2 regions of the Flavobacterium sp. DSR3-2 genome follow, and region 2 is predicted to be linked to the other one. Evidence: riboswitches for the same ligand, from Rfam matches in the RefSeq annotation. Region 2 holds a riboswitch; the other holds the start of a gene.

Region 1 (11,293 bases), on a different contig from region 2:
GCAATGCACCTTCGGATGCGATAATCTTATTTGATGGTAAAAATCTGAACCAGTGGGTCAACCAAAAAGATGTAAGTAAACCTGCCGGTTGGAAAATTGTTGATAAGGATTACATGGAAGTTGTTCCAGGCTCAGGAGCCATTCAAACCAAAATGACCTTTGGCGATTGTCAGTTGCATCTGGAATGGAGTGCACCGGATGTCGTTTTAGATGGCGGACAGGCAAGAGGAAACAGCGGTGTGTTTTTCCAAAACAGATACGAATTGCAAATTTTAGATTCCTACAATAATAGAACATACAGCAATGGTCAAGCGGGAAGTATCTATAAAGATCATCCCCCATTAGTAAACGCCGTGAAAACGCCATTAGAATGGAATGCTTACGACGTAATTTACACAGCACCACGTTTTAAGGGAGATGGAAGAATTGATGCTCCGGCAAGAATCACCGTATTTTTGAATGGTGTTTTAGTACAAAACAACACAACTATAAACGGATTGACACTTTACATCGGTTTGCATAATTATCCGTCGTCTCATGGCGATGATGTAATTTCGCTTCAGGATCATGATTCAAAAAATCAATTTAGAAATATTTGGATCAGAAAACTTTAAAAATAAAATAGACTAACGAAGCGCCATGAACGCTTCGTTTTTTTTGATTCCAAATCAGCAGTGAGTCGTTTCTGTTTTGAAATCTAATTTACTTATATTTGTTGACCTTAAAAACAAACGTGAAGTGAGTCAAATCAATAAGCTAAAAATATTCAATGATCCCATTTATGGGTTTATTACAATTCCAAATGCGTTAATTTACGATTTAGTTCAGCATCCTTATTTTCAACGTTTGCGCCGAATTTCCCAAATGGGATTGTCGTACTTAGTTTATCCTGGAGCAAATCATACTCGTTTTCATCATGCTTTAGGCTGCATGCATTTGATGCAAAAAGCTGTCGATGTGTTGCGTTTCAAAGGAGTTTTTATCTCTCTGGAAGAAGAAAATGCACTGTACATTGCTATTTTATTGCATGATATTGGGCATGGTCCTTTTTCGCATGCGATGGAAAAAAGCATTGTAGAAGATGTTCATCACGAAGAAATATCGTTGTTATTCATGAACCAATTAAATGTTGAATTTAACGGTCAGTTGAGTTTGGCAATTCAGGTTTTTAAAGGAGAATACAACAGAAAGTTTATGTTGCAATTGATTTCCAGTCAATTGGATATGGATCGAATGGATTATTTGAAACGCGACAGTTTTTACTCGGGAGTGGCAGAAGGAAATGTCAATTCGGAACGACTGATTCAAATGATGAATGTGGTCGAAGATTATTTAGTAATTGAAGAAAAAGGAATTTATTCCGTAGAAAAGTTTTTAATGTCCAGACGCTTGATGTATTGGCAGGCGTATTTGCACAAAACTAGTTTAGTGGCAGAGTTAATTTTGATGAAAATCTTAAAACGCGCCAAAGAATTAACTCTAAAAGGAGTGCAATTGCCGTGCAGCGAGCCGCTATTGTTTTTCATGCAAAACAAAGTCACTATTGATACTTTTGATGCTGAAACCTTGGATTTATTTGCTCAACTGGATGATTTTGATATTATTGGAGCTTTAAAAGCTTGGCAAAAACAAGATGATTTTATTTTGTCGTCGTTAAGTAAAATGATTGTCAACAGAGATTTATTAAAAATAAAATTAACTAGTGAAAAAGTAGGGATTGAAGAATTACAGCCGCTAAAAGAACGATTCGCAGTAGAAAATAATATTTCATTACTAGAAACTAACTATTTTATTTTTAAAGGTAAAATAAAAAATCAAGCATACAGCAAAGAGGCGGAACCGATACGAATTTTGAAAAAAGACAGCACAATAGAGGACGTTATAGAATCTTCTGACCAGCTGAATTTAAAATCGTTATCTAAATTAGTGACGAAGTATTATATCTGTTTCCCAAAACAACTGCTATAAAAACGTCATTTAAAATCTATTTTTTTATATTTTTGCCACAATGAAACGAGCCAAATCATTTTTTTTTAATTCAAAAAGAACTTTACACAGCGAGTTCCATCTTACTTTTTTTAAAAATATGATCCGATAAGATGAAATTTACAGCAGAACAAATAGCGGGAATTTTAGAAGGAGTAGTTGTAGGAAATCCCATGGCTGAAGTTTTTAGATTGTCAAAAATCGAAGATGGCTCTGAGGGATCACTTACTTTTTTATCAAATCCTAAATATCTTAATTTTATCTATTCCACAAAAGCTTCCGTTACAATTGTTAATGAGTCTTTTGAGCCAGAATTGCCCTTGACCACAACATTAATAAAAGTACATGATGCGTATGCCGCGTTTTCAAAATTATTAGAGTTTTATAATCAGGTAAAATTGAATAAAACCGGAATAGAACAGCCCTCTTTTCTCTCACAAAGTGTAAAATACGGAGATAATTTATATCTTGGTAGTTTTAGTTATGTTGGTCAGAATGTAGTTTTGGGCGAAAATGTAAAAATATATCCTAATTGTTTTGTTGGGGATAATGTGTCAATTGGGGATAATGTAATATTATTTGCTGGCGCAAAAATATATTCGGAAACCGTGATTGGTAGCAATTGTACCATTCATTCTGGTGCTATTATTGGCGCTGATGGTTTTGGTTTTGCACCAAATCCAGACGGAACGTACACTAAAATTCCGCAAATAGGAAATGTAATTATTGAAGATAATGTTGATATAGGTTCTTGTACCACAATTGACAGAGCTACCATGGGATCTACCATCATCAGAAAAGGAGTCAAGCTTGACAATCAAATTCAGATAGCCCATAATGTTGAAATAGGGGAAAATACAGTGATAGCCGCGCAAACAGGAGTTGCAGGTTCTACAAAAATTGGGAAAAACGGCATGATTGGCGGACAAGTTGGAATTTCAGGCCATTTAACCATTGGTAACAATGTGCGAATCCAAGCGCAGTCCGGTGTGGGAAGGAATATAAAAGATGATGAAATCTTGCAAGGAAGCCCTACATTTGGTTACAATGATTTTAGTAAGTCGTATGTTCATTTCAAGAATTTACCGAAAATTGTTGCAGAAATAGAAGAATTAAAAAAACAAATATTAAACCAAAAAAATGGAAACAATGGTTAAACAGAAGACCATCAAAACAGAAATTTCGTTAACTGGAGTTGGATTACACACAGGAAAAGAAGTAAAAATGACTTTTAAACCTGCTCCAGTGAATAATGGTTTTACCTTTGTCAGAGTAGATCTTGAAGGACAACCTATTATTGAGGCAGATGCAAATTATGTTGTAAATACGCAAAGAGGAACTAATTTGGAGAAACTTGGCGTTAAAATTCAAACTCCTGAGCATGTTTTAGCAGCGCTGGTTGGTTGTGATTTAGACAATGTGATCATCGAATTGAATGCTTCTGAACTTCCTATCATGGATGGTTCTTCAAAGTATTTTGTTGAAGCACTTGAAAAAGCAGGTTTTGAAGAGCAAAATGCGAAAAGAAACGTATACGTTGTTAAGGAAGTTATTTCTTTTATTGATGAAGCATCAGGAAGTGAAATCTTAGTTATGCCAAGTGATCATTATTGTGTAACTGCAATGGTTGATTTTGGAACTAAAATTCTAGGAACTCAGAATGCAAATATGAAAAGTATTGCTGATTTCAAAACTGAAATATCAAAGTCCAGAACATTTAGCTTTTTACACGAATTAGAATCTCTTTTGGAAAATGGTTTGATAAAAGGTGGTGACTTGAATAATGCGATTGTTTATGTTGATAAGGAAATTTCAGCCGCAACGATGGAAAATTTGAAAGTTGCTTTTGGAAAAGACGAAATTACGGTTAAACCAAATGGAATCTTAGACAATCTAACATTACATTATCCTAATGAAGCTGCAAGGCACAAACTACTTGATGTTGTAGGTGATTTGGCTTTAATTGGAACAAGAATTCAAGGAAAAGTAATCGCTAATAAACCAGGGCATTTTGTAAATACACAGTTTGCCAAAAAAATGGCGAAAATCATAAAAATTGAACAAAGAAATTACGTTCCTGTTTATGATTTACACCAGGAGCCATTAATGGACATTCATAAAATTATGGCGGTACTTCCTCATAGACCTCCGTTTTTATTAATTGACAGAATCATTGAAATGTCTGAAACGCATGTTGTGGGAATGAAAAATGTTACGATGAATGAAAATTTCTTCGTGGGTCATTTTCCTGAAGCTCCAGTGATGCCAGGTGTTTTAATTGTGGAAGCCATGGCACAGACCGGTGGAATTCTGGTTTTAAGCACTGTTCCAGATCCTGAAAATTATTTGACGTATTTTATGAAAATTGACAATGTCAAATTCAAACATAAAGTGCTGCCAGGAGACACTTTAATTTTTAAATGTGATTTAATAACGCCGATCAGAAGAGGAATTTGCCACATGCAAGCAAATGCTTACGCAAATGGAAAACTAGTTGCTGAAGCGGAATTAATGGCGCAAATTGCAAAAAAACAATAGATTTAGATTGAAAACGTTACAATTGAATCGCAACAAAAATCGATTGGAGTTTTTATTCTGATAAATATAAAAATAAATAATAGCTGATGAATCAACCACTAGCCTATGTTCATCCAGGCGCCAAAATAGCCAAAAATGTTGTCATCGAGCCATTTACAACCATACACAATAATGTAATAATTGGAGATGGGACTTGGATTGGTTCGAATGTTACGATAATGGAAGGCGCAAGAATTGGAAAAAATTGTAATATTTTCCCTGGTGCGGTAATTTCAGCAGTTCCTCAGGATTTAAAATTTGGAGGAGAAGATTCTTTAGCAATAATTGGTGACAACTGTACGATTAGAGAATGCGTAACTATAAACAGAGGTACAATCGCTTCTGGACAAACAACTTTAGGTAACAATTGTTTAGTAATGGCAACAGCGCATATTGCGCATGATTGTCACATAGGTGATAATGCTATTATAGTAAATGGAGTTGCTTTGGCAGGTCATGTTACAGTTGGTAAATATGCGGTTATTGGAGGATTGGCAGCAATCCATCAATTTATTCACATTGGAGATCACGCAATGATTTCAGGTGGTTCTTTAGTAAGAAAAGATGTTCCGCCTTTCACAAAAGCAGCAAAAGAACCTTTATCATATGTTGGAATTAATTCAGTTGGATTAAGAAGACGTGGTTTTACCACTGAAAAAATTAGAGAAATTCAGGATATTTACAGAATTCTGTACCAAAAAAATTACAATACAACTCAAGCCTTGGGTATTATCGAAGCTGAAATGGAAGCAACACCCGAAAGAGATGAAATCATTGATTTTATTCGAAATTCATCAAGAGGAGTAATGAAAGGATATTCTGGGAATTATTAATCCCCTCCCCAGACCTCCCCGAAAGGGAGAGAGTGTAAACGTGCCTATATTATAAAAAAATATAATGTAGTACAAAATGTAAAATATAATAAAAATAAATAAGTAACTAATTTCCATTCTTAGCTCCCTCCCCTTCGGGGAGGGTCGGGGTGGGGAAAATAAATAAAAAATATAATGGCATCTACATCAGATATTAAAAACGGATTGTGTATCAAATACAACAACGATATTTACAAAATTATTGAATTTCTTCACGTAAAACCAGGAAAAGGACCTGCTTTTGTCAGAACAAAATTGAGAAGTTTAACAAACGGAAAAGTATTAGATAACACCTTTTCGGCAGGTCATAAAATCGAAGAAGTTAGAGTTGAAAACCATAAATTTCAGTTTTTATATCCAGAAGGCAATGATTTTCATTTTATGAATACTGAGACTTTCGAACAAATTACTTTAAACAAAAACATTCTGGATTCACCTGATTTATTAAAAGAAGGAGAAAACGTAATGGTAAGTATCAATACAGAAACTGATTTACCGCTTTCAGTAGATATGCCGGCATCAGTTATTCTTGAAGTGACTTATGCTGAACCAGGAATTAAAGGAAATACTGCTACGAATGCAACAAAATCAGCAACTGTTGAAACGGGTGCAACTGTAAATGTTCCTTTGTTTATTAATGAAGGGGACAAAATCAAAATAGATACGACTTCCGGAAATTACATGGAAAGAGTTAAGGAATAGTTTTTATTGGTTTTCAGCCTCAATGACATTTCGTGTAGGTAAAGATTGAAAACTGAGACTGAAAACTAAAAACTAAAAGAAAATGAAATTCCAAAAAGTTTACACTTTAGAAGAAATTGCAAGTATCATCGATTGTGAATATGTTGGTGATGCTAGTTTTCCTGTTGCAGGAATGAATGAAATTCATGTTGTTGAATCCGGAGATATTGTCTTTGTGGATCATCCTAAATATTATGATAAAGCATTACAATCTGCAGCAACGATTGTTTTGATTAATAAAAATGTAGTTTGTCCAAAGGGAAAAGCATTGTTGATTTCTGAAGATCCTTTTAGGGATTTTAACAAATTGACAAACTATTTCAAGCCATTTCAATATTCAAATGTTTCAATATCTGCCACAGCTTCCATAGGAGAAGGAACTGTAATCCAGCCAAATACGTTTATTGGAAACCATGTAGTTGTAGGAAAGAATTGTTTGATTCACTCTAATGTTTCCATTTATGATTATACTGTAATTGGCGATAATGTGATGATTCATGCAGGAACTATTTTGGGTGCCGATGCTTTTTATTACAAGAAGCGACCTGAAGGATACGATCAATTACTTTCAGGCGGAAGAGTGGTTATCAAAGATAATGTTGGAATTGGAGCTCTTTGTACCATTGACAAAGGTGTTACTGGCGATACCACTATTGGCGAAGGCACAAAAATTGACAACCAGGTGCACGTTGGTCATGATACCGTCATTGGAAAAAAATGTTTAATCGCATCACAAACCGGAATCGCGGGTTGTGTTATTATTGAAGATGAAGTTACTATTTGGGGACAAGTAGGAACCACGAGTGGGATAACAATAGGAGCAAAGGCTGTTATTCTTGGTCAAACGGGCGTAACAAAATCAGTAGAAGGTGGTAAATCGTATTTCGGTACTCCAATTGAAGAATCAAGAGAAAAATTGAAACAACTGGCCAATATCAAGAAGATTCCAGAAATTCTAAATAAACTAAAATAATATGTCTGCAAAAGAAATCGTTCAGAAATTTTATAAATCAGATGCCTTAATTGACAGCGAGGTTATTAAAGATTTTTTGCATCCGGAAGTAATTGTGGAATGGAACAGCAGTAAGGGCTTTGTGGAACTTAATTATGATTCGTTAATAAATTTATCTGTTGAGTTGAGCAAAGCGTACGTTCGTTCGAAGGTTCGTATCAGTCATATTTTATCTGAAAATGATTTAATTTCAGTTCGCTATTCTCATTTTGTGAAAACGATTGAGAATCCAAGAGAAGAGATGCTGCTGGCACATTTTTTTGTTATTTGGCAAATTAAAGACAATAAATTATTTCGAGGGTACCAAATGAGTCAATTATCATAATTTAGTGTCAAAAAACTGAACGCTGAATACTGATTACTGATTACTATTTTATACTTTTGCATAACCATTTTAAAAATTACATAAAAAATATATCATGAGTGTTTTAGTCAATAAAGATTCCAAAATAATTGTTCAAGGATTTACAGGAAGCGAAGGAACTTTCCATGCTTCTCAAATGATTGAGTACGGTACTAACGTTGTTGGTGGTGTAACTCCAGGAAAAGGGGGAACAACTCACTTAGACAGACCAGTTTTCAATACTGTAAAAGATGCTGTAGAACAAGCAGGTGCTGATACAACAATCATTTTTGTACCGCCGGCTTTTGCTGCTGACGCAATTATGGAAGCTGCAGACGCTGGAATAAAAGTAATTATTGCAATTACTGAAGGAATTCCTGTTGCTGACATGATAAAAGCAAATAGTTATGTTAAAGAAAGAAACGCTCGATTAATAGGACCTAACTGCCCAGGAATAATCACCCCGGGTGAAGCTAAAGTTGGTATCATGCCAGGTTTTGTTTTCAAAAAAGGAACTGTTGGTATTGTTTCTAAATCGGGAACATTAACGTACGAAGCAGCTGACCAAGTAGTAAAACAAGGACTAGGAATCACTACTGCAATTGGTATTGGTGGAGACCCAATTATTGGAACCACTACAAAAGAAGCAGTTGAATTATTGATGAACGACCCAGAAACAGAATGTATCGTAATGATAGGTGAAATTGGTGGACAATTAGAAGCTGATGCTGCTCATTGGATCAAAGCTGATGGTAACCGTAAACCAGTTGTAGGATTCATTGCAGGAGTTACCGCTCCTCCAGGACGTACAATGGGACATGCAGGTGCAATCGTTGGTGGATCTGACGATACTGCAGAAGCTAAAAAACAAATCATGAGAGAATGTGGAATTCACGTAGTAGATTCTCCAGCTGAAATTGGTAAAAAAGTAAAAGAAGTTTTAGGTTAATCTAAACTCTGATTAAATATTTTTAAAAGCCTCACATTTGTGGGGCTTTTTTATTATAAATTGAATTAAAGAAATATCTTTGTACTTTATTAAACGGATTTGTTTTTTTCAGATTCAATACTAATAAAAGTAAATACAAACGAATGGTTTCTAATTGACCTCACGGTTTTGTGGGGTATTTTTTTGCCGAAGCCAGTTCAAATAAAAATAAAATAACATGTACAAAGAATTAAAAAAATTTAAAGTTACCAATCAGTTTTCATTTACTACAGAAGATAGTTTAGCAGAAGTTTGTAATGCTTCAGAAGGATCTGGAGTATTTTTAGTGTATTCCGTTGGAGATGAAAAAGAGTTAATTATGGTTGGTTCTACTGGAACTATTCAAAATAACGGAACTTTGAAAATTAAAAATGGTGGCTTGAAAGATAAAATTGTAGAAGGACACCAATTTGCAAAAACTGGAAGAAAATATTCTTGGCCAGCACAAATGAAAATAGAAGATATCAGCACGCTTGAAGTGGTTTGGTATGAAACATTCAATGATAATACGAAAGTAATCCCAACATTTGTAGAAGGACAAGTTTTGCAAAATTTCCTTGACGAAAATGGAAGATTACCAAAATGGAATGTGGCTTTTTAATTATTTAAAGCCTGTTTTTTCAATATCTTAATTGTAATTGCGTCATATTTTTATGTGGCGCTTTTTTTTGAATTATTATTTTTTGAATGAAATTCCAAATATTTCATAAATAATTAATTACTTTTGCACCCGTTATCACGAATCCTACAATAGGATAGCAACCTGCAACAGCAAGCAAGGTGCTAAAACGATAAGCCAAATCCTTTGGAAAAAATGTTGTTTACATTCCCATTTTTAGCTTTGTTTTTCGTCATAATTTTTAATTGTAAATTATTTTTATGACTTTATTTTCCAAAGACAAAGGAAATGCCTTTGCATTAATTCCTTTATTTATTTTTATTTTTACTTTTTTAGGAGCAGGAATTATTCTAAAAGATTTTTATGCTTTTCCATCGCCAGTGGCTGTTCTGGTGGGTATTATTGCTGCTTTTTTGTTATTCAAATCTTCAACTGACGTTAAAGTTGCTACACTAATTGCAGGATGTGGAGAAAGCAAAATCATGACTATGTGTTTAATTTATTTATTGGCCGGCGCTTTCGCGGTGGTAAGTAAAGCGATGGGCGGAGTTGACGCTGTGGTGAATCTTGGAATAAATACTATCGACGTTGCCTATTTTCCATTGGGGATTTTCTTGATTGCTTCATTTTTATCAACTGCTACAGGAACTTCAGTAGGTGCAATTGTAGCGATTGGTCCAATCGCTGTCGCATTAGCTGATAAAAGTGGCGCTTCATTACCATTGATATCTGGCGCTTTATTAGGTGGTTCTATGTTAGGAGACAATCTTTCCATGATTTCTGACACTACCATCGCAGCAACGCAGTCATTAGGATGTGATCTAAAAGACAAGTTCAAAATTAACTTGTTTATTGCTTTTCCAGCTGCAGTTTTTACTATTCTGGTGTTCTTTTATCTTGGTTTGAACTCGGATATTGTGACCGTTGCCATTGCAAAAAATGATTTTTCATGGATAGCAATTGTACCTTACATTTTAGTAATCATATTAGCGGTTGTGGGTGTTAATGTATTTTCAACATTGCTTATTGGTACTTTATTAGCAGGTATAATTGGATATTTTAGTGGTTCATTTACGCTAATGGAGTTTACGCAAAAGATATATGAAGGCTTTACTAGTATGACTGATATTTTCTTGTTGTCTATGCTTACCGGAGGTTTAGCTGCCATGGTAGATAAAGCGGGCGGAATAACGTATTTATTAGTTCAGATTAAAAAAAGAATTAAAAGTAAAAAATCAGCTCAAGCGGGAATTGGCGCTATAGTAGGTTTTGCTAATTTAGCGATAGCGAATAATACGGTTTCTATTGTAATTACAGGGCCGATTGCTAAAGAAATTAATGATGAATACAATTTAAATCCTAAAAAAACGGCTGCAATTCTGGATATTTTTTCGTGTATAATTCAAGGGATTTTACCTTATGGTGCTCAAGTATTGCTTATATTGAGCTACGCTAACGGGAAATTAGATTTCTTTGATTTAATTAGTAATGCTTGGTATCATTTATTTTTATTAGTTTTCACATTAGTGGCTATTTACAGTTCGTTTTGGGATAAATGGACAAAACGATTCTTTAAAATTTAAGAATTGAATTTTGACTGTTATTGCTTTTGAATTTTTTTTAAAAAGGGAATTATTATATATTTGACGAGTGTTAGATAGCCCTGATAGCAGTGAAAATCCTTTTATGTGAGCGGGAGCGATCATAAAAGATTGAAACGGATAGCAGGAATAGCTCCAAATAAAATTTAAACTAATTTTTAAATATGAAATTACTAGAAGGAAAAGTAGCCATAATTACAGGTGCGAGTCGCGGAATTGGGAAAGGAATTGCTGAAGTTTTTGCAAAACATGGTGCAAATGTTGCCTTTACTTACAGCTCTTCTGTAGAATCAGCTTTGGTATTGGAAAACGAATTGAACGCCCTTGGAATTAAAGCTAAAGGATATCAATCAAATGCTGCCGATTTTAATGAGGCCCAAATTTTTGTTGATGCAGTTTTAACTGAATTTGGAACAGTTGATATTTTAATAAACAATGCTGGAATTACTAAAGACAACCTATTGATGCGTATGTCTGAAAGCGATTTTGATCAAGTAATTGATGTCAACTTGAAATCGGTTTTTAATATGACAAAAGCCATTCAACGTACTTTC
Region 2 (11,293 bases):
AAAAGTAATTATGAATTATAAATTATAAATGATTGTTGGAATCTTTAAATTTTTCAATTATTTAAATTTTTAAATAAAAAAAATGAGTTCAATATTAAAAACAAACGCTTTAGAAAGCGAAGCGATATACATATTTAGAGAAGTGATTTCTCAATTTGACAAGCCAGTTTTACTTTTCTCTGGTGGAAAAGATTCGATCACATTAGTTCGATTAGCACAAAAAGCATTTTTTCCTGCGAAAATTCCTTTCCCATTGTTGCACGTTGATACAGGTCATAATTTTCCGGAAACTATTGCTTTCAGAGATAAATTAGTTGCTGAATTAGGATTGGAATTAATCGTTCGTAATGTACAAGATGCTATTGACGAAGGTAAAGTTGTAGAAGAATCAGGAAAGTATGCCAGCAGAAACAGTTTGCAAACGACTACACTTTTGGACGCAATCGAAGAATTTAAATTTGATGCTTGTATTGGCGGAGCGCGTCGTGATGAAGAAAAAGCAAGAGCTAAAGAACGTATTTTTTCTGTTCGTGATGATTTTGGTCAATGGGATGAGAAAAACCAACGTCCGGAATTGTTTGATATTTTGAACGGAAAAATTGAAAATGGTCAAAACGTTCGTGTGTTCCCAATTTCGAACTGGACTGAATTAGATGTGTGGAGTTACATTGAACAAGAGCAAATCGAAATTCCATCGATTTACTTTTCACACAAACGTAAAGTATTCTGGAGAGACAATATGATTTGGTCCCATTCTCCATTTGTGTACCAGGAAGAAGATGAAGAAATTGAAGAAAGAATTGTTCGCTTTAGAACCGTTGGAGATATGAGTTGTACAGCAGCTGTTGATTCTTATGCAGCAACGATTCAAGAAGTAGTAGGCGAAATTAGATCTTCGACGATCTCAGAAAGAGGTGCCAGAATTGATGACAAACGTTCGGAAGCCGCAATGGAAAAAAGAAAACAACAAGGGTACTTTTAAAATCCCCACCCCTGCCCTCCCCGAATGGGAGGGAGCCATAGCCGGATAAAAAGTGTCCATTGGTTGAGGGTTTTATAAAGTAGTAAAATAGATAAAAAATTGATTTTTTAATTAAATAAATGCCAGACTCGTCTCCCTTTCCTTCGGGGAGGGTCGGGGAGGGGAATACATAACGGTAATATGGAAGTTTTAAAAATAGCAACAGCAGGAAGTGTAGATGACGGAAAGAGTACCTTAATCGGAAGATTATTGTACGATACAAAATCGTTGACTACGGATAAGATTGAAGCAATAGAAAAAAGCAGTAAGCAAAAGGGATACGATTACTTAGATTTTTCATTGGCGACCGATGGTTTGGTTGCCGAGAGAGAACAAGGAATCACGATTGATGTCGCGCATATTTATTTTTCGACTGCTAAGAAAAGTTACATTATTGCCGATACTCCGGGTCACGTAGAATATACACGAAACATGGTTACCGGAGCTTCTACTTCGCAAGTTTCAATCATTTTGATTGATGCTCGTAAGGGAGTTATTGAGCAAACATACCGTCACTTTTTTATCAATAATTTACTGCGAGTAAAAGAGGTGATTGTTGCGGTAAACAAAATGGATTTAGTGGATTATTCGGAAGAAGTTTACAATAAAATAAAAGCTGATTTTCAAGCTTTAAATGCGAAAAGTACTTTCAAAGAGCAAACGGTTAGTTACATTCCGTTAAGTGCTATCAATGGTGGTAATGTCGTTAACAAATCAGATAACATGCTTTGGTATGATGGACAAACGGTTTTGGAACATTTAGAAGCGTTAGAGCCAAAAGATGTGTACGAAAAAGGACAAGCGCGTTTCCCTGTTCAAACAGTAATTCGGCCAAAAACGGCAGAGTATCATGATTTTAGAGGATACGCCGGAAAATTATACGGCGACAATATTAAAGTAGGCGATGCGGTAACTGTCCTTCCATCGTTGACCGAATCTAGAGTAACGAATATTCACTTTTTCGATAAACAGTTTAATGAAGCAACTGTAGGATCTTCTGTTACTATTGAATTAGAAAATGACATTAATGTGACTAGAGGAGATATGATTGTAAAATCAAGTGAGCTTCCAAGAATTGGAAAAGATATTAATACTACAATTTGTTGGATGGACAGCAAAAAGTTAGTTCCGGGAACAAAATATTTTATACAGCACAACACGAATCGAGTTTTAGCAAAAATTGAAAGTGTTAAAAATGTGATTGCAACGGATTATTCGGGTTCAAGTCCGGCAACTCAGTTAGCAATTAATGAAATAGGAGAAGTGAATATTAAGTTGAGTAAGGCTATATATTTTGATACTTACAACGACAACAAGTCAAACGGTGCTTTTATTTTGATAGATGCCGCAACCAATACAACTGCAGGAGTTGGTTTTATAAACTAAACTTAGCTGTTGCTAAAAATATAACAAAGATGCAAAGTTTTAGAACTGAAATAGAAGATCCGATTGTCCAAAGAGAGATTATCGATTTAGAGAAAAAAATTCATTCTTTCCGAAGTGGACAAATTGACGATGAGCGTTTTCGCAGTCTTCGTTTGGCACGTGGTATTTATGGTCAACGTCAAGAAGGCGTGCAAATGATTCGTATTAAATTGCCATTCGGAAAAGTGACTAGTGAGCAATTGAAGCGTATTACTGAAGTATCGGATAAATATTCGACAGGACGTTTGCACATTACCACCAGGCAGGATATTCAGATTCACTATGTGAGTTTAGATAGAACACCCGAGCTTTGGTCTGAGCTGGCCAAAAATGATATCACTCTGAGAGAAGCTTGCGGAAACACCGTGCGTAATATTACAGCAAGTGAATTAGCGGGCGTAGATGTAGATGAGCCTTTTGATGTATCCCCGTATGCACACGCTCTATTCCAATATTTATTGCGTAACCCAATTTGTCAGGAAATGGGACGTAAATTCAAAATATCATTTTCCTCTTCTGATAAAGACACTGCTTTGAGTTATGTGCACGATTTAGGTTTTATTCCAAAAATTGTAAATGGCGAAAAAGGGTTCAAAATAATGTTTGCCGGAGGTTTAGGTTCTCAACCAAGCCATGCTGAATTGCTTTCGGAATTTGTACCGGTTAATCAAATTATTCCAACTGCCGAAGGGATAATCAGGGTTTTTGACCGATTTGGAGAAAGAACAAAACGGTTGAAAGCACGTATGAAATTCTTAATTAAAGACCTGGGTCGTGAGGAGTTTTTACGTTTGGTTGACGAAGAGAAAAAAGCCTTGCCTTTTCATTCTTATGAAATTGACACTACCGCTTTTGAAGGTCCAATTACAGAACCTTTATTGGCAGTGCCAGCAGTCACAATTGATGACGTTGTAGCTTTTGAAGCCTGGAAAAAATCAAATGTGATTATACAAAAACAAACAGGATACGTAGCTATTGGTATCAAAGTGCTTTTAGGAGATTTTTATACAGACAAAGCAAAATTGCTAGCAGATTTGATTAAAAATTACGGAGCGAATGAATTGCGCTTTTCATTGCGACAAAACATCGTTTTGCGTAATATCAAAGAAGAAAATCTAGCGTTCTTTTACCAAGAATTAGCCAAATTGGATTTTGTTACTTTAGGCTATGAAACTATCGGAGACATCACGGCTTGTCCGGGTACCGATACTTGTAATTTAGGTATCGCTAGCAGTACTGGTATAGCAGATGAATTAGAAAGAGTGTTAAAAACGGAATATCCACAATACAGCAACAATCAACAAATCGCCATAAAAATTAGCGGTTGTATGAATGCTTGCGGACAGCATAATATGTCCGAAATAGGTTTCCAAGGAATGTCCATTAATGCAGGAAAGTTGGTAGCTCCGGCTCTTCAGGTTTTATTAGGTGGAGGGAATTTAGGAAACGGAAACGGAAGATTTTCGGATAAAGTAATCAAAATTCCAAGCAGAAGAGGACCTGATGCGTTGCGTTATATTTTAAATGATTTTGAGGCAAACGGAAACGGACAATCGTTCTTGAATTATTATGTTACCAAAGGGGAGAAATATTTCTATGAATTTTTGAAGCCATTGGCTGATATAACAAACCTTACGGAGGCTGATTTTGTAGATTGGGGAAATGCTGATAATTACGTAAAAGCAGTTGGAGTAGGAGAATGCGCTGGCGTTGTCATTGATTTGGTGGCTACTTTAATATTGGAAGCCAAAGATAAAATGACTTTCGCGCAAGAAGCTTTCGAAGATAAAAAATGGGCAGATGCGATTTACTTGGCGTACGCAGGTTTTGTAAACGGTGCCAAAGCAATATTATTGGCTGAAAACGAAAAAACAAATCACCACGCTGGGATTATCGATTTATTTGATACTGTTTTTATCGAAAGCAAAAAAATAGAATTGGATTCAAGCTTCAAAGATTTGGTTTATCAAATCAAATCGAATGAGCCTTCGGCAGAATTTGCACAAAAATACATCCAACAAGGCGTTGCGTTTTTTGATACAATAGAGAAATATAGAGCAAAAGATTTAGCAGATGCTTAAAAATATACAACCAACAGTTACGCTAGTGGGTGCGGGTCCAGGTGATCCGGATCTGTTGACGATCAAAGGTGCAAAGGCACTGGCTGAGGCCAATGTCGTTTTGTATGATGCCTTGGCAAACGAAGAAATTTTAAGTTATGCACCTAAAAAAGCAATTAAAATATTTGTAGGCAAACGTAAAGGTTGTCATAAATATACGCAAGACCAAATCAACCAATTGATTGTAGATAACGCGCTTACGTATGGACATGTGGTTCGCTTAAAAGGTGGCGATCCATTTATTTTTGGTCGTGGCAGTGAGGAAATAGACTTTGTAGAAAGTTTTGGGATACCTACATTTGTAGTGCCGGGAATTTCATCGTCGATTGCCGTTCCTGCTTATCAAGGTATTTCGTTGACCAAAAGAGGTGTTTCCGAAAGTTTTTGGGTAATTACAGGTACAACTTCTGACAGGAAATTGTCAAATGATGTGGCTTTAGCAGCGCAATCATCGGCAACAGTTGTGATATTGATGGGAATGAGTAAGTTGTCTCAGATTATTGAACTATTCCAGAATGAATCCAAAGGAGAGACTCCCGTTGCAATTATTCAAAACGGAACTACGATTCAGGAGAAAATTGGTGTGGGAACAATTAATACAATTCAGCGAGTTGTGGCGGAGAATAAATTAAGTAACCCTGCGATTATTGTCATTGGAGAAGTAGTTAAAGAAAGCAATAAACTGAAAGGATTTTATGAAGAATTTATAGCAAAAGAAATACAATAACATTGGAAATAAACGAATTATATCCTGTTTTTTTAAAATTACACAACCTCAATGTACTTATTGTGGGGGGAGGAAACGTGGGTTTAGAAAAATTATCATTTCTTTTAAAATCAAGTCCAAACGCCAATGTTGAAGTGGTTGCGCCAAAGTTTTTGCCAGAGCTGGAAAGCTTGGCCGCAAAACATCCTTCCGTAAAATTGACCTACAGAAAATTCAATCGGTGGATGCTTCGCAAACGCCACATGGTCATTGCTTGTACAGATGATTTAAACGTCAATAAAAGGATTTATGATTTGTCCCGAAAAAGATATTTGATTTGTAATATTGCGGATACACCGCCATTATGTGATTATTATTTGGGCGGAATTGTAACCAAAGGAAATGTAAAAATAGCAATTTCAACTAACGGAAAATCACCGACAACAGCCAAAAGATTACGAGAGTTTTTTGAAGAAATAATTCCGGACGATATTAATAAAATGGTTGAAAACCTAAATGAATATCGCAAAACACTCAAGGGGAATTTTGAAGAAAAAGTTCAAAAAATGAATGAAATCACTGAGGCGTTAAAAAATAAAGAGCCAAGAGAATAGAATAAACAATAAAGAATTCGACTGATATTTATCATTTATTTTTGAGAGAATCATTCGTTCATTTGTAAAAATAATAATAAGTAAGAATAAGTATAACAAAAGAAACTCTACCAAGTCTCTCCCTCCTTTGGAGGAGGCTGGGGGGAGGAATAAAAGAATATAAAAATGATTAAAACAGACATACTGATAATAGGAGCCGGACCAACAGGTTTATTTGCCGTTTTTGAAGCAGGATTATTGAAATTGAAATGCCATATTTTAGATGCTTTACCACAAGCGGGCGGTCAATTATCTGAATTGTATCCTAAAAAACCTATTTATGATATTCCGGGTTTTCCAGAAGTATTGGCGGGAGATCTGGTGGATAATTTAATGGAACAAATCAAGCAGTTTGAACCGGGATTCACTCTTGGAGAACGTGCAGAAACGATTGAAAAACAAGAGGACGGAAGTTTTATTGTAACGTCAAATAAAGGAAAAAAATTCCATGCTCCAGTTGTTGCGATTGCTGGTGGATTAGGAAGTTTTGAACCCAGAAAACCATTGATAGAAGACATCGAATTTTATGAAGATAAAGGAATCAAGTATTTCATTAAAAACCCGGAAAAATTCAGAGACAAAAGAGTCGTTATCGCTGGTGGAGGAGATTCTGCTTTAGACTGGAGTATTTTCTTGTCGAATATTGCTTCCGAAGTGACTTTAATTCACCGTAGAAATGAATTTAGAGGAGCGTTAGATTCGGTCGAAAAAGTGCAGGAGTTAAAAGATTTAGGGAAAATAAGAATGATCACGCCGGCAGAAGTTGTTGGTTTGAATGGAGCCGAACATTTGGAGTCAATCGATATTGAGGAAAATGGAGCGCATCGTACTATAGAAACGGATTATTTTATTCCGCTTTTTGGATTAACTCCAAAGTTAGGTCCTATTGGAGACTGGGGATTAGACATTGAAAAAAATGCCATCAAAGTAAATAATGCTTTGGATTATCAAACGAATATTCCGGGAATTTTTGCCATTGGTGACGTAAACACTTATCCAGGAAAACTGAAATTGATTCTTTGTGGATTCCACGAAGCGACTATGATGTGTCAGGCAGCCTACCAAATCATCAATCCGGGGAAAAAATATGTATTGAAATATACTACAGTTTCTGGTGTTGACGGATTTGACGGAACTCGTAAAGAAGCTCCAAAAGCCGTGGTTAAAGCCATAGTTTAACAACTTAGTACAAACTAGTTAAAAAATAAAGCGCTAATACTTGCAAGTATTAGCGCTTTGTCTTTACTTTGCACTGTTCCTATATTTATTGAAAGTTATCACGAAAGGCGGAGGGAAAGACCCGATGAAACCTTAGCAACCCTTTATCTTTAAAGAAGGTGCTACATTCTACTTTATACAGAACCAGTTTCAGTATCAAAGATAGATAACACACGAATACTCACCCAGTATTTCTCAAACCTTTTCTTGACAACATATATTTTTAGCCTGCTGAATCATTTTTAGTAACAGGAGCGAACAATTGGCGTTTTTTTTGCCAGTATCGTTCCCGCTTTACGCTATATCTTTTTTTCTGAACACCAGAAAAAAAGGATATCGCTTCAATCGGGGCTAAAGAGTTCATATAGTGAACTTTTGTAATTAATAATCAAAAGTGTAAATCCCGAAATGGATCGTGATTTACAAGAAATAACAAGATATGTCAAGCATTCAAGAAGCCATTAAAAAAAGTATACTCATACTCGATGGAGCTATGGGAACCATGTTGCAACGTTACAATTTCTCTGAAGAAGACTTTCGTGGAGAACGTTTCAAAGATTTTCCACATTCCTTGAAAGGAAACAACGATTTATTGTCAATAACTCAGCCACAAGCGATTCGAGCGGTTCACGCCGCTTATTTTGAAGCAGGAGCGGATATTGTTGAAACCAATACTTTTTCTGGAACCACCATCGGAATGGCTGATTACCATCTCGAAGATATTGTTTACGAACTCAACTACGAATCGGCAAGAATCGCCAGAGAAGTAGCTGATGAATTTACAGCCAAAAATCCAGAAAAACCTCGTTTCGTTGCGGGTTCAATTGGACCTACAAACAGAACAGCGAGTATGTCGCCAGATGTAAATGATCCGGGTTACAGAGCGGTAACTTTTGATGATTTACGCATTGCTTACAAACAACAAGTGGAAGCGTTAATTGACGGAGGAAGTGATTTACTGTTGGTGGAAACTATTTTCGATACCTTAAATGCCAAAGCGGCACTTTTCGCTATTGAAGAAGTCAAAGACGAACGCAATATTGACATTCCCATCATGGTTTCTGGAACAATTACCGATGCATCAGGAAGAACACTTTCTGGTCAAACCGTGGAAGCTTTCTTAGTTTCGGTTTCGCACATTCCGTTGTTGAGCGTAGGCTTTAATTGTGCCTTAGGAGCCGATTTGCTGAAACCGTATTTACAAACATTGGCGCAAAACACTTCCTTCAATGTTTCGGCGCATCCTAATGCAGGATTGCCTAACGCATTTGGAGAGTACGATGAGACCCCGGAGCAGATGCAAGCCTTTATCAAAGAATATTTAGACGATAATTTAGTAAATATCATAGGCGGTTGTTGCGGAACAACGCCGGAACATATCAAGTTGATTGCTGAAATTGCCAAGGAGTATAAACCTAGAGTATCAACGGCGACAATGTAATTAAATTTCCTGCAAGGTTTTTTTCAAACCTTGTAGGTATGTTTAAAAATAGATGTTTGCGAGATGTTACAGTAGTTCAACCTCAGTTATCGCGAGCGGTATGACAAAAAAGAGTATGACGTTGAAGGATTTACTGGATGAGTTTACTTCGTTTCTCGCAATGACGTCAAAAGCACAAAACTGCGTGAGGGATAGTAGTGAAGCTCCTTTTTTTAGGCTTTTTAGCCGAAGGAAAAGAGCGGGAACGAATAGCCCGACCCTTTTGGGTCACGCCCAAATTACAAGAAGAATAAGTTACTCCGATACGGTTTTTAAAACCTTGTAGGATCAAATAAAATAAAAAATGGCACACGCAGAAAAGAGAAGAAACCTTGTATTATCAGGATTAGAGCCTTTAATCATTACGCCAGAAAGCGTTTTTGTAAATATTGGCGAGCGAACGAATGTTACAGGTTCTAGAAAATTCCTTCGGTTAATCAAGGAAGAAAAATACGAGGAAGCACTTAGTATTGCTAAAGAGCAAGTGGAGGGCGGCGCGCAAATCATCGATATTAATATGGATGAAGGAATGCTTGATGGCGAATATGCCATGACAAAATTCCTGAATTTGATCGCTGCTGAACCTGATATTTCGAGAGTTCCAATTATGATTGATAGCTCGAAATGGGATATTATCGAAGCGGGTTTAAAAGTGGTGCAAGGAAAAAGTGTTGTAAACTCGATTTCTTTAAAAGAAGGCGAAGAGCAATTTATTCATCATGCCAAATTGATTAAGCGCTACGGTGCTGCGGCAATTATTATGGCTTTTGACGAAACGGGACAAGCTGATAATTACGATCGTAGGGTAGAAATTTGCCAGCGTTCGTATGATATTTTGGTAAATAAAGTTGGTTTTCCTCCGCAGGATATTATTTTCGATTTGAATATATTCCCTGTAGCAACAGGAATGGAAGAACACCGCGAGAACGCCTTGGATTTCTTTAGAGGAACCAAATGGGTTCGAGAAAATCTTCCGCATGCGCACATAAGTGGTGGGGTAAGTAATGTTTCGTTCTCGTTTAGAGGAAATGACACGGTTCGGGAAGCGATGCACTCGGTTTTTTTGTACCATGCTATTCAAAACGGAATGACGATGGGGATCGTAAATCCAGAGATGCTTTCTATTTACGATGAAATTCCAAAGGAACTTTTGGAACGTGTTGAAGATGTAATTCTAAACAGACGTGATGATGCCACCGAAAGATTGTTGGACTTTGCCGAAAATGTAAAAGGGGATGTAAAGAACAATGAAAAAGCAGTTCAAGAATGGCGTTCAGGTACCATCCAAGAACGATTGACACATTCGCTAGTAAAAGGAGTCGATGAATTTATAGAAATTGATGTGGAAGAAGCCCGATTGGCAGCAACAAAACCTATTGAAGTTATCGAAATTAACTTGATGACCGGAATGAATGTCGTTGGGGATTTATTTGGTTCAGGTAAAATGTTTTTGCCTCAAGTGGTAAAATCAGCCCGAGTAATGAAAAAAGCGGTGGCTTATTTACTGCCTTTTATTGAAGCTGAAAAAGATGGAGTCTCCAGTTTTGCCGGTCGTATATTAATGGCGACTGTCAAAGGAGATGTGCATGATATTGGGAAAAATATTGTTTCGGTTGTTTTGGCCTGTAACAATTATGAAATCATCGATTTAGGGGTTATGGTTACTCCTGAGAAAATTATTGCAGCAGCTATTGAGCACAATGTAGATATCATTGGATTAAGCGGATTAATAACACCTTCGCTTGACGAAATGGTTTATTTGGCCAAGGAATTAGACAAAAAAAACATAAAAATTCCTATAATGATTGGGGGAGCAACAACTTCACGGGCGCATACTGCCGTGAAAATTGCACCACAATATAGAGAAACGGTTATTCATGTAAATGATGCTTCGAGAGCCGTAACGGTTGCCGGAAATTTATTGAACAAGGATAGAAAGATATATGCAAGCGACATCAGGGCTGATTACGACGCTTTTAGAGAGACCTTTTTAAATCGTTCGCGAGACAAAAACTTCTTGACTATTGAGCAAGCCCGTAAAAATAAATTGCAGTTGGATTGGGAGAATTTTACTCCTGTAAAACCAAATGTAATTGGAGAACAAACTATCGAAGTTGATCTGGATGTGTTGGTTCCTTATATTGACTGGACGCCGTTTTTTAGAACATGGGAATTGTTCGGAAAATATCCGGCGATTTTAACGGATACTGTTGTTGGGGAGCAAGCTACTTCCGTTTTTGCGGATGCACAAGAAGTGTTGGAAGTTATTTTGAAAGAAAAGAAACTGACAGCCAAAGGAATTTACGGAATTTTTCCTGCGAATCAAATCAACGATGACGATATTGAATTGAGTGATGAAAACGGAAAAGTGTTGGAGAAATTCTTGACGTTACGTCAGCAATCACAAAAAACAAAAGGTGCTCCAAACATTGCCTTGTCGGATTTTATTGCCCCGAAAGATAGCGGAAAAACCGATTATATGGGCGCATTTTGTGTCACAACCGGTTTTGGTGTTGATGAGTGGGCGGCTGAATTCGAAAGAGATTTAGATGATTACAATTCGATTATGGTCAAAGCATTGGCGGATCGTTTTGCGGAAGCTTTCGCGGAATATTTGCACGAAAAAATCCGAAAAGAAATTTGGGGCTATTCGTCTGATGAAGCTTTAAG

The links. Region 2 has a riboswitch for S-adenosylmethionine ahead of ACP7AV_RS00210 (homocysteine S-methyltransferase family protein). Riboswitches for the same ligand answer to the same signal wherever they lie in the genome.
Region 1: another riboswitch for S-adenosylmethionine. It lies ahead of ACP7AV_RS06065 (Na+/H+ antiporter NhaC family protein); the one in region 2 lies ahead of ACP7AV_RS00210 (homocysteine S-methyltransferase family protein).

The regions. Positions count from the first base shown of each region.
Region 1 is NZ_JAFCUM010000003.1:77,503-88,795, forward strand. It holds gene ACP7AV_RS06015 (3-keto-disaccharide hydrolase) at 1-614, shown strand, start outside; gene ACP7AV_RS06020 (HD domain-containing protein) at 739-1,968, shown strand; gene lpxD (UDP-3-O-(3-hydroxymyristoyl)glucosamine N-acyltransferase) at 2,100-3,143, shown strand; gene ACP7AV_RS06030 (bifunctional UDP-3-O-[3-hydroxymyristoyl] N-acetylglucosamine deacetylase/3-hydroxyacyl-ACP dehydratase) at 3,136-4,524, shown strand; gene lpxA (acyl-ACP--UDP-N-acetylglucosamine O-acyltransferase) at 4,611-5,396, shown strand; gene efp (elongation factor P) at 5,571-6,137, shown strand; gene ACP7AV_RS06045 (UDP-3-O-(3-hydroxymyristoyl)glucosamine N-acyltransferase) at 6,220-7,149, shown strand; gene ACP7AV_RS06050 (nuclear transport factor 2 family protein) at 7,151-7,513, shown strand; gene sucD (succinate--CoA ligase subunit alpha) at 7,608-8,480, shown strand; gene ACP7AV_RS06060 (hypothetical protein) at 8,698-9,120, shown strand; SAM-I-IV-variant riboswitch at 9,248-9,344, shown strand; gene ACP7AV_RS06065 (Na+/H+ antiporter NhaC family protein) at 9,399-10,721, shown strand; gene fabG (3-oxoacyl-[acyl-carrier-protein] reductase) at 10,904-11,293, shown strand, end outside.
Region 2 is NZ_JAFCUM010000001.1:43,245-54,537, reverse strand. It holds gene ACP7AV_RS00245 (phosphoadenylyl-sulfate reductase) at 1-8, shown strand, start outside; gene cysD (sulfate adenylyltransferase subunit CysD) at 83-982, shown strand; gene ACP7AV_RS00235 (sulfate adenylyltransferase subunit 1) at 1,163-2,407, shown strand; gene ACP7AV_RS00230 (nitrite reductase) at 2,437-4,527, shown strand; gene cobA (uroporphyrinogen-III C-methyltransferase) at 4,520-5,293, shown strand; gene ACP7AV_RS00220 (precorrin-2 dehydrogenase/sirohydrochlorin ferrochelatase family protein) at 5,296-5,886, shown strand; gene ACP7AV_RS00215 (NAD(P)/FAD-dependent oxidoreductase) at 6,052-7,104, shown strand; SAM riboswitch class I at 7,197-7,316, shown strand; gene ACP7AV_RS00210 (homocysteine S-methyltransferase family protein) at 7,583-8,584, shown strand; gene ACP7AV_RS00205 (hypothetical protein) at 8,685-8,909, shown strand; gene metH (methionine synthase) at 8,928-11,293, shown strand, end outside.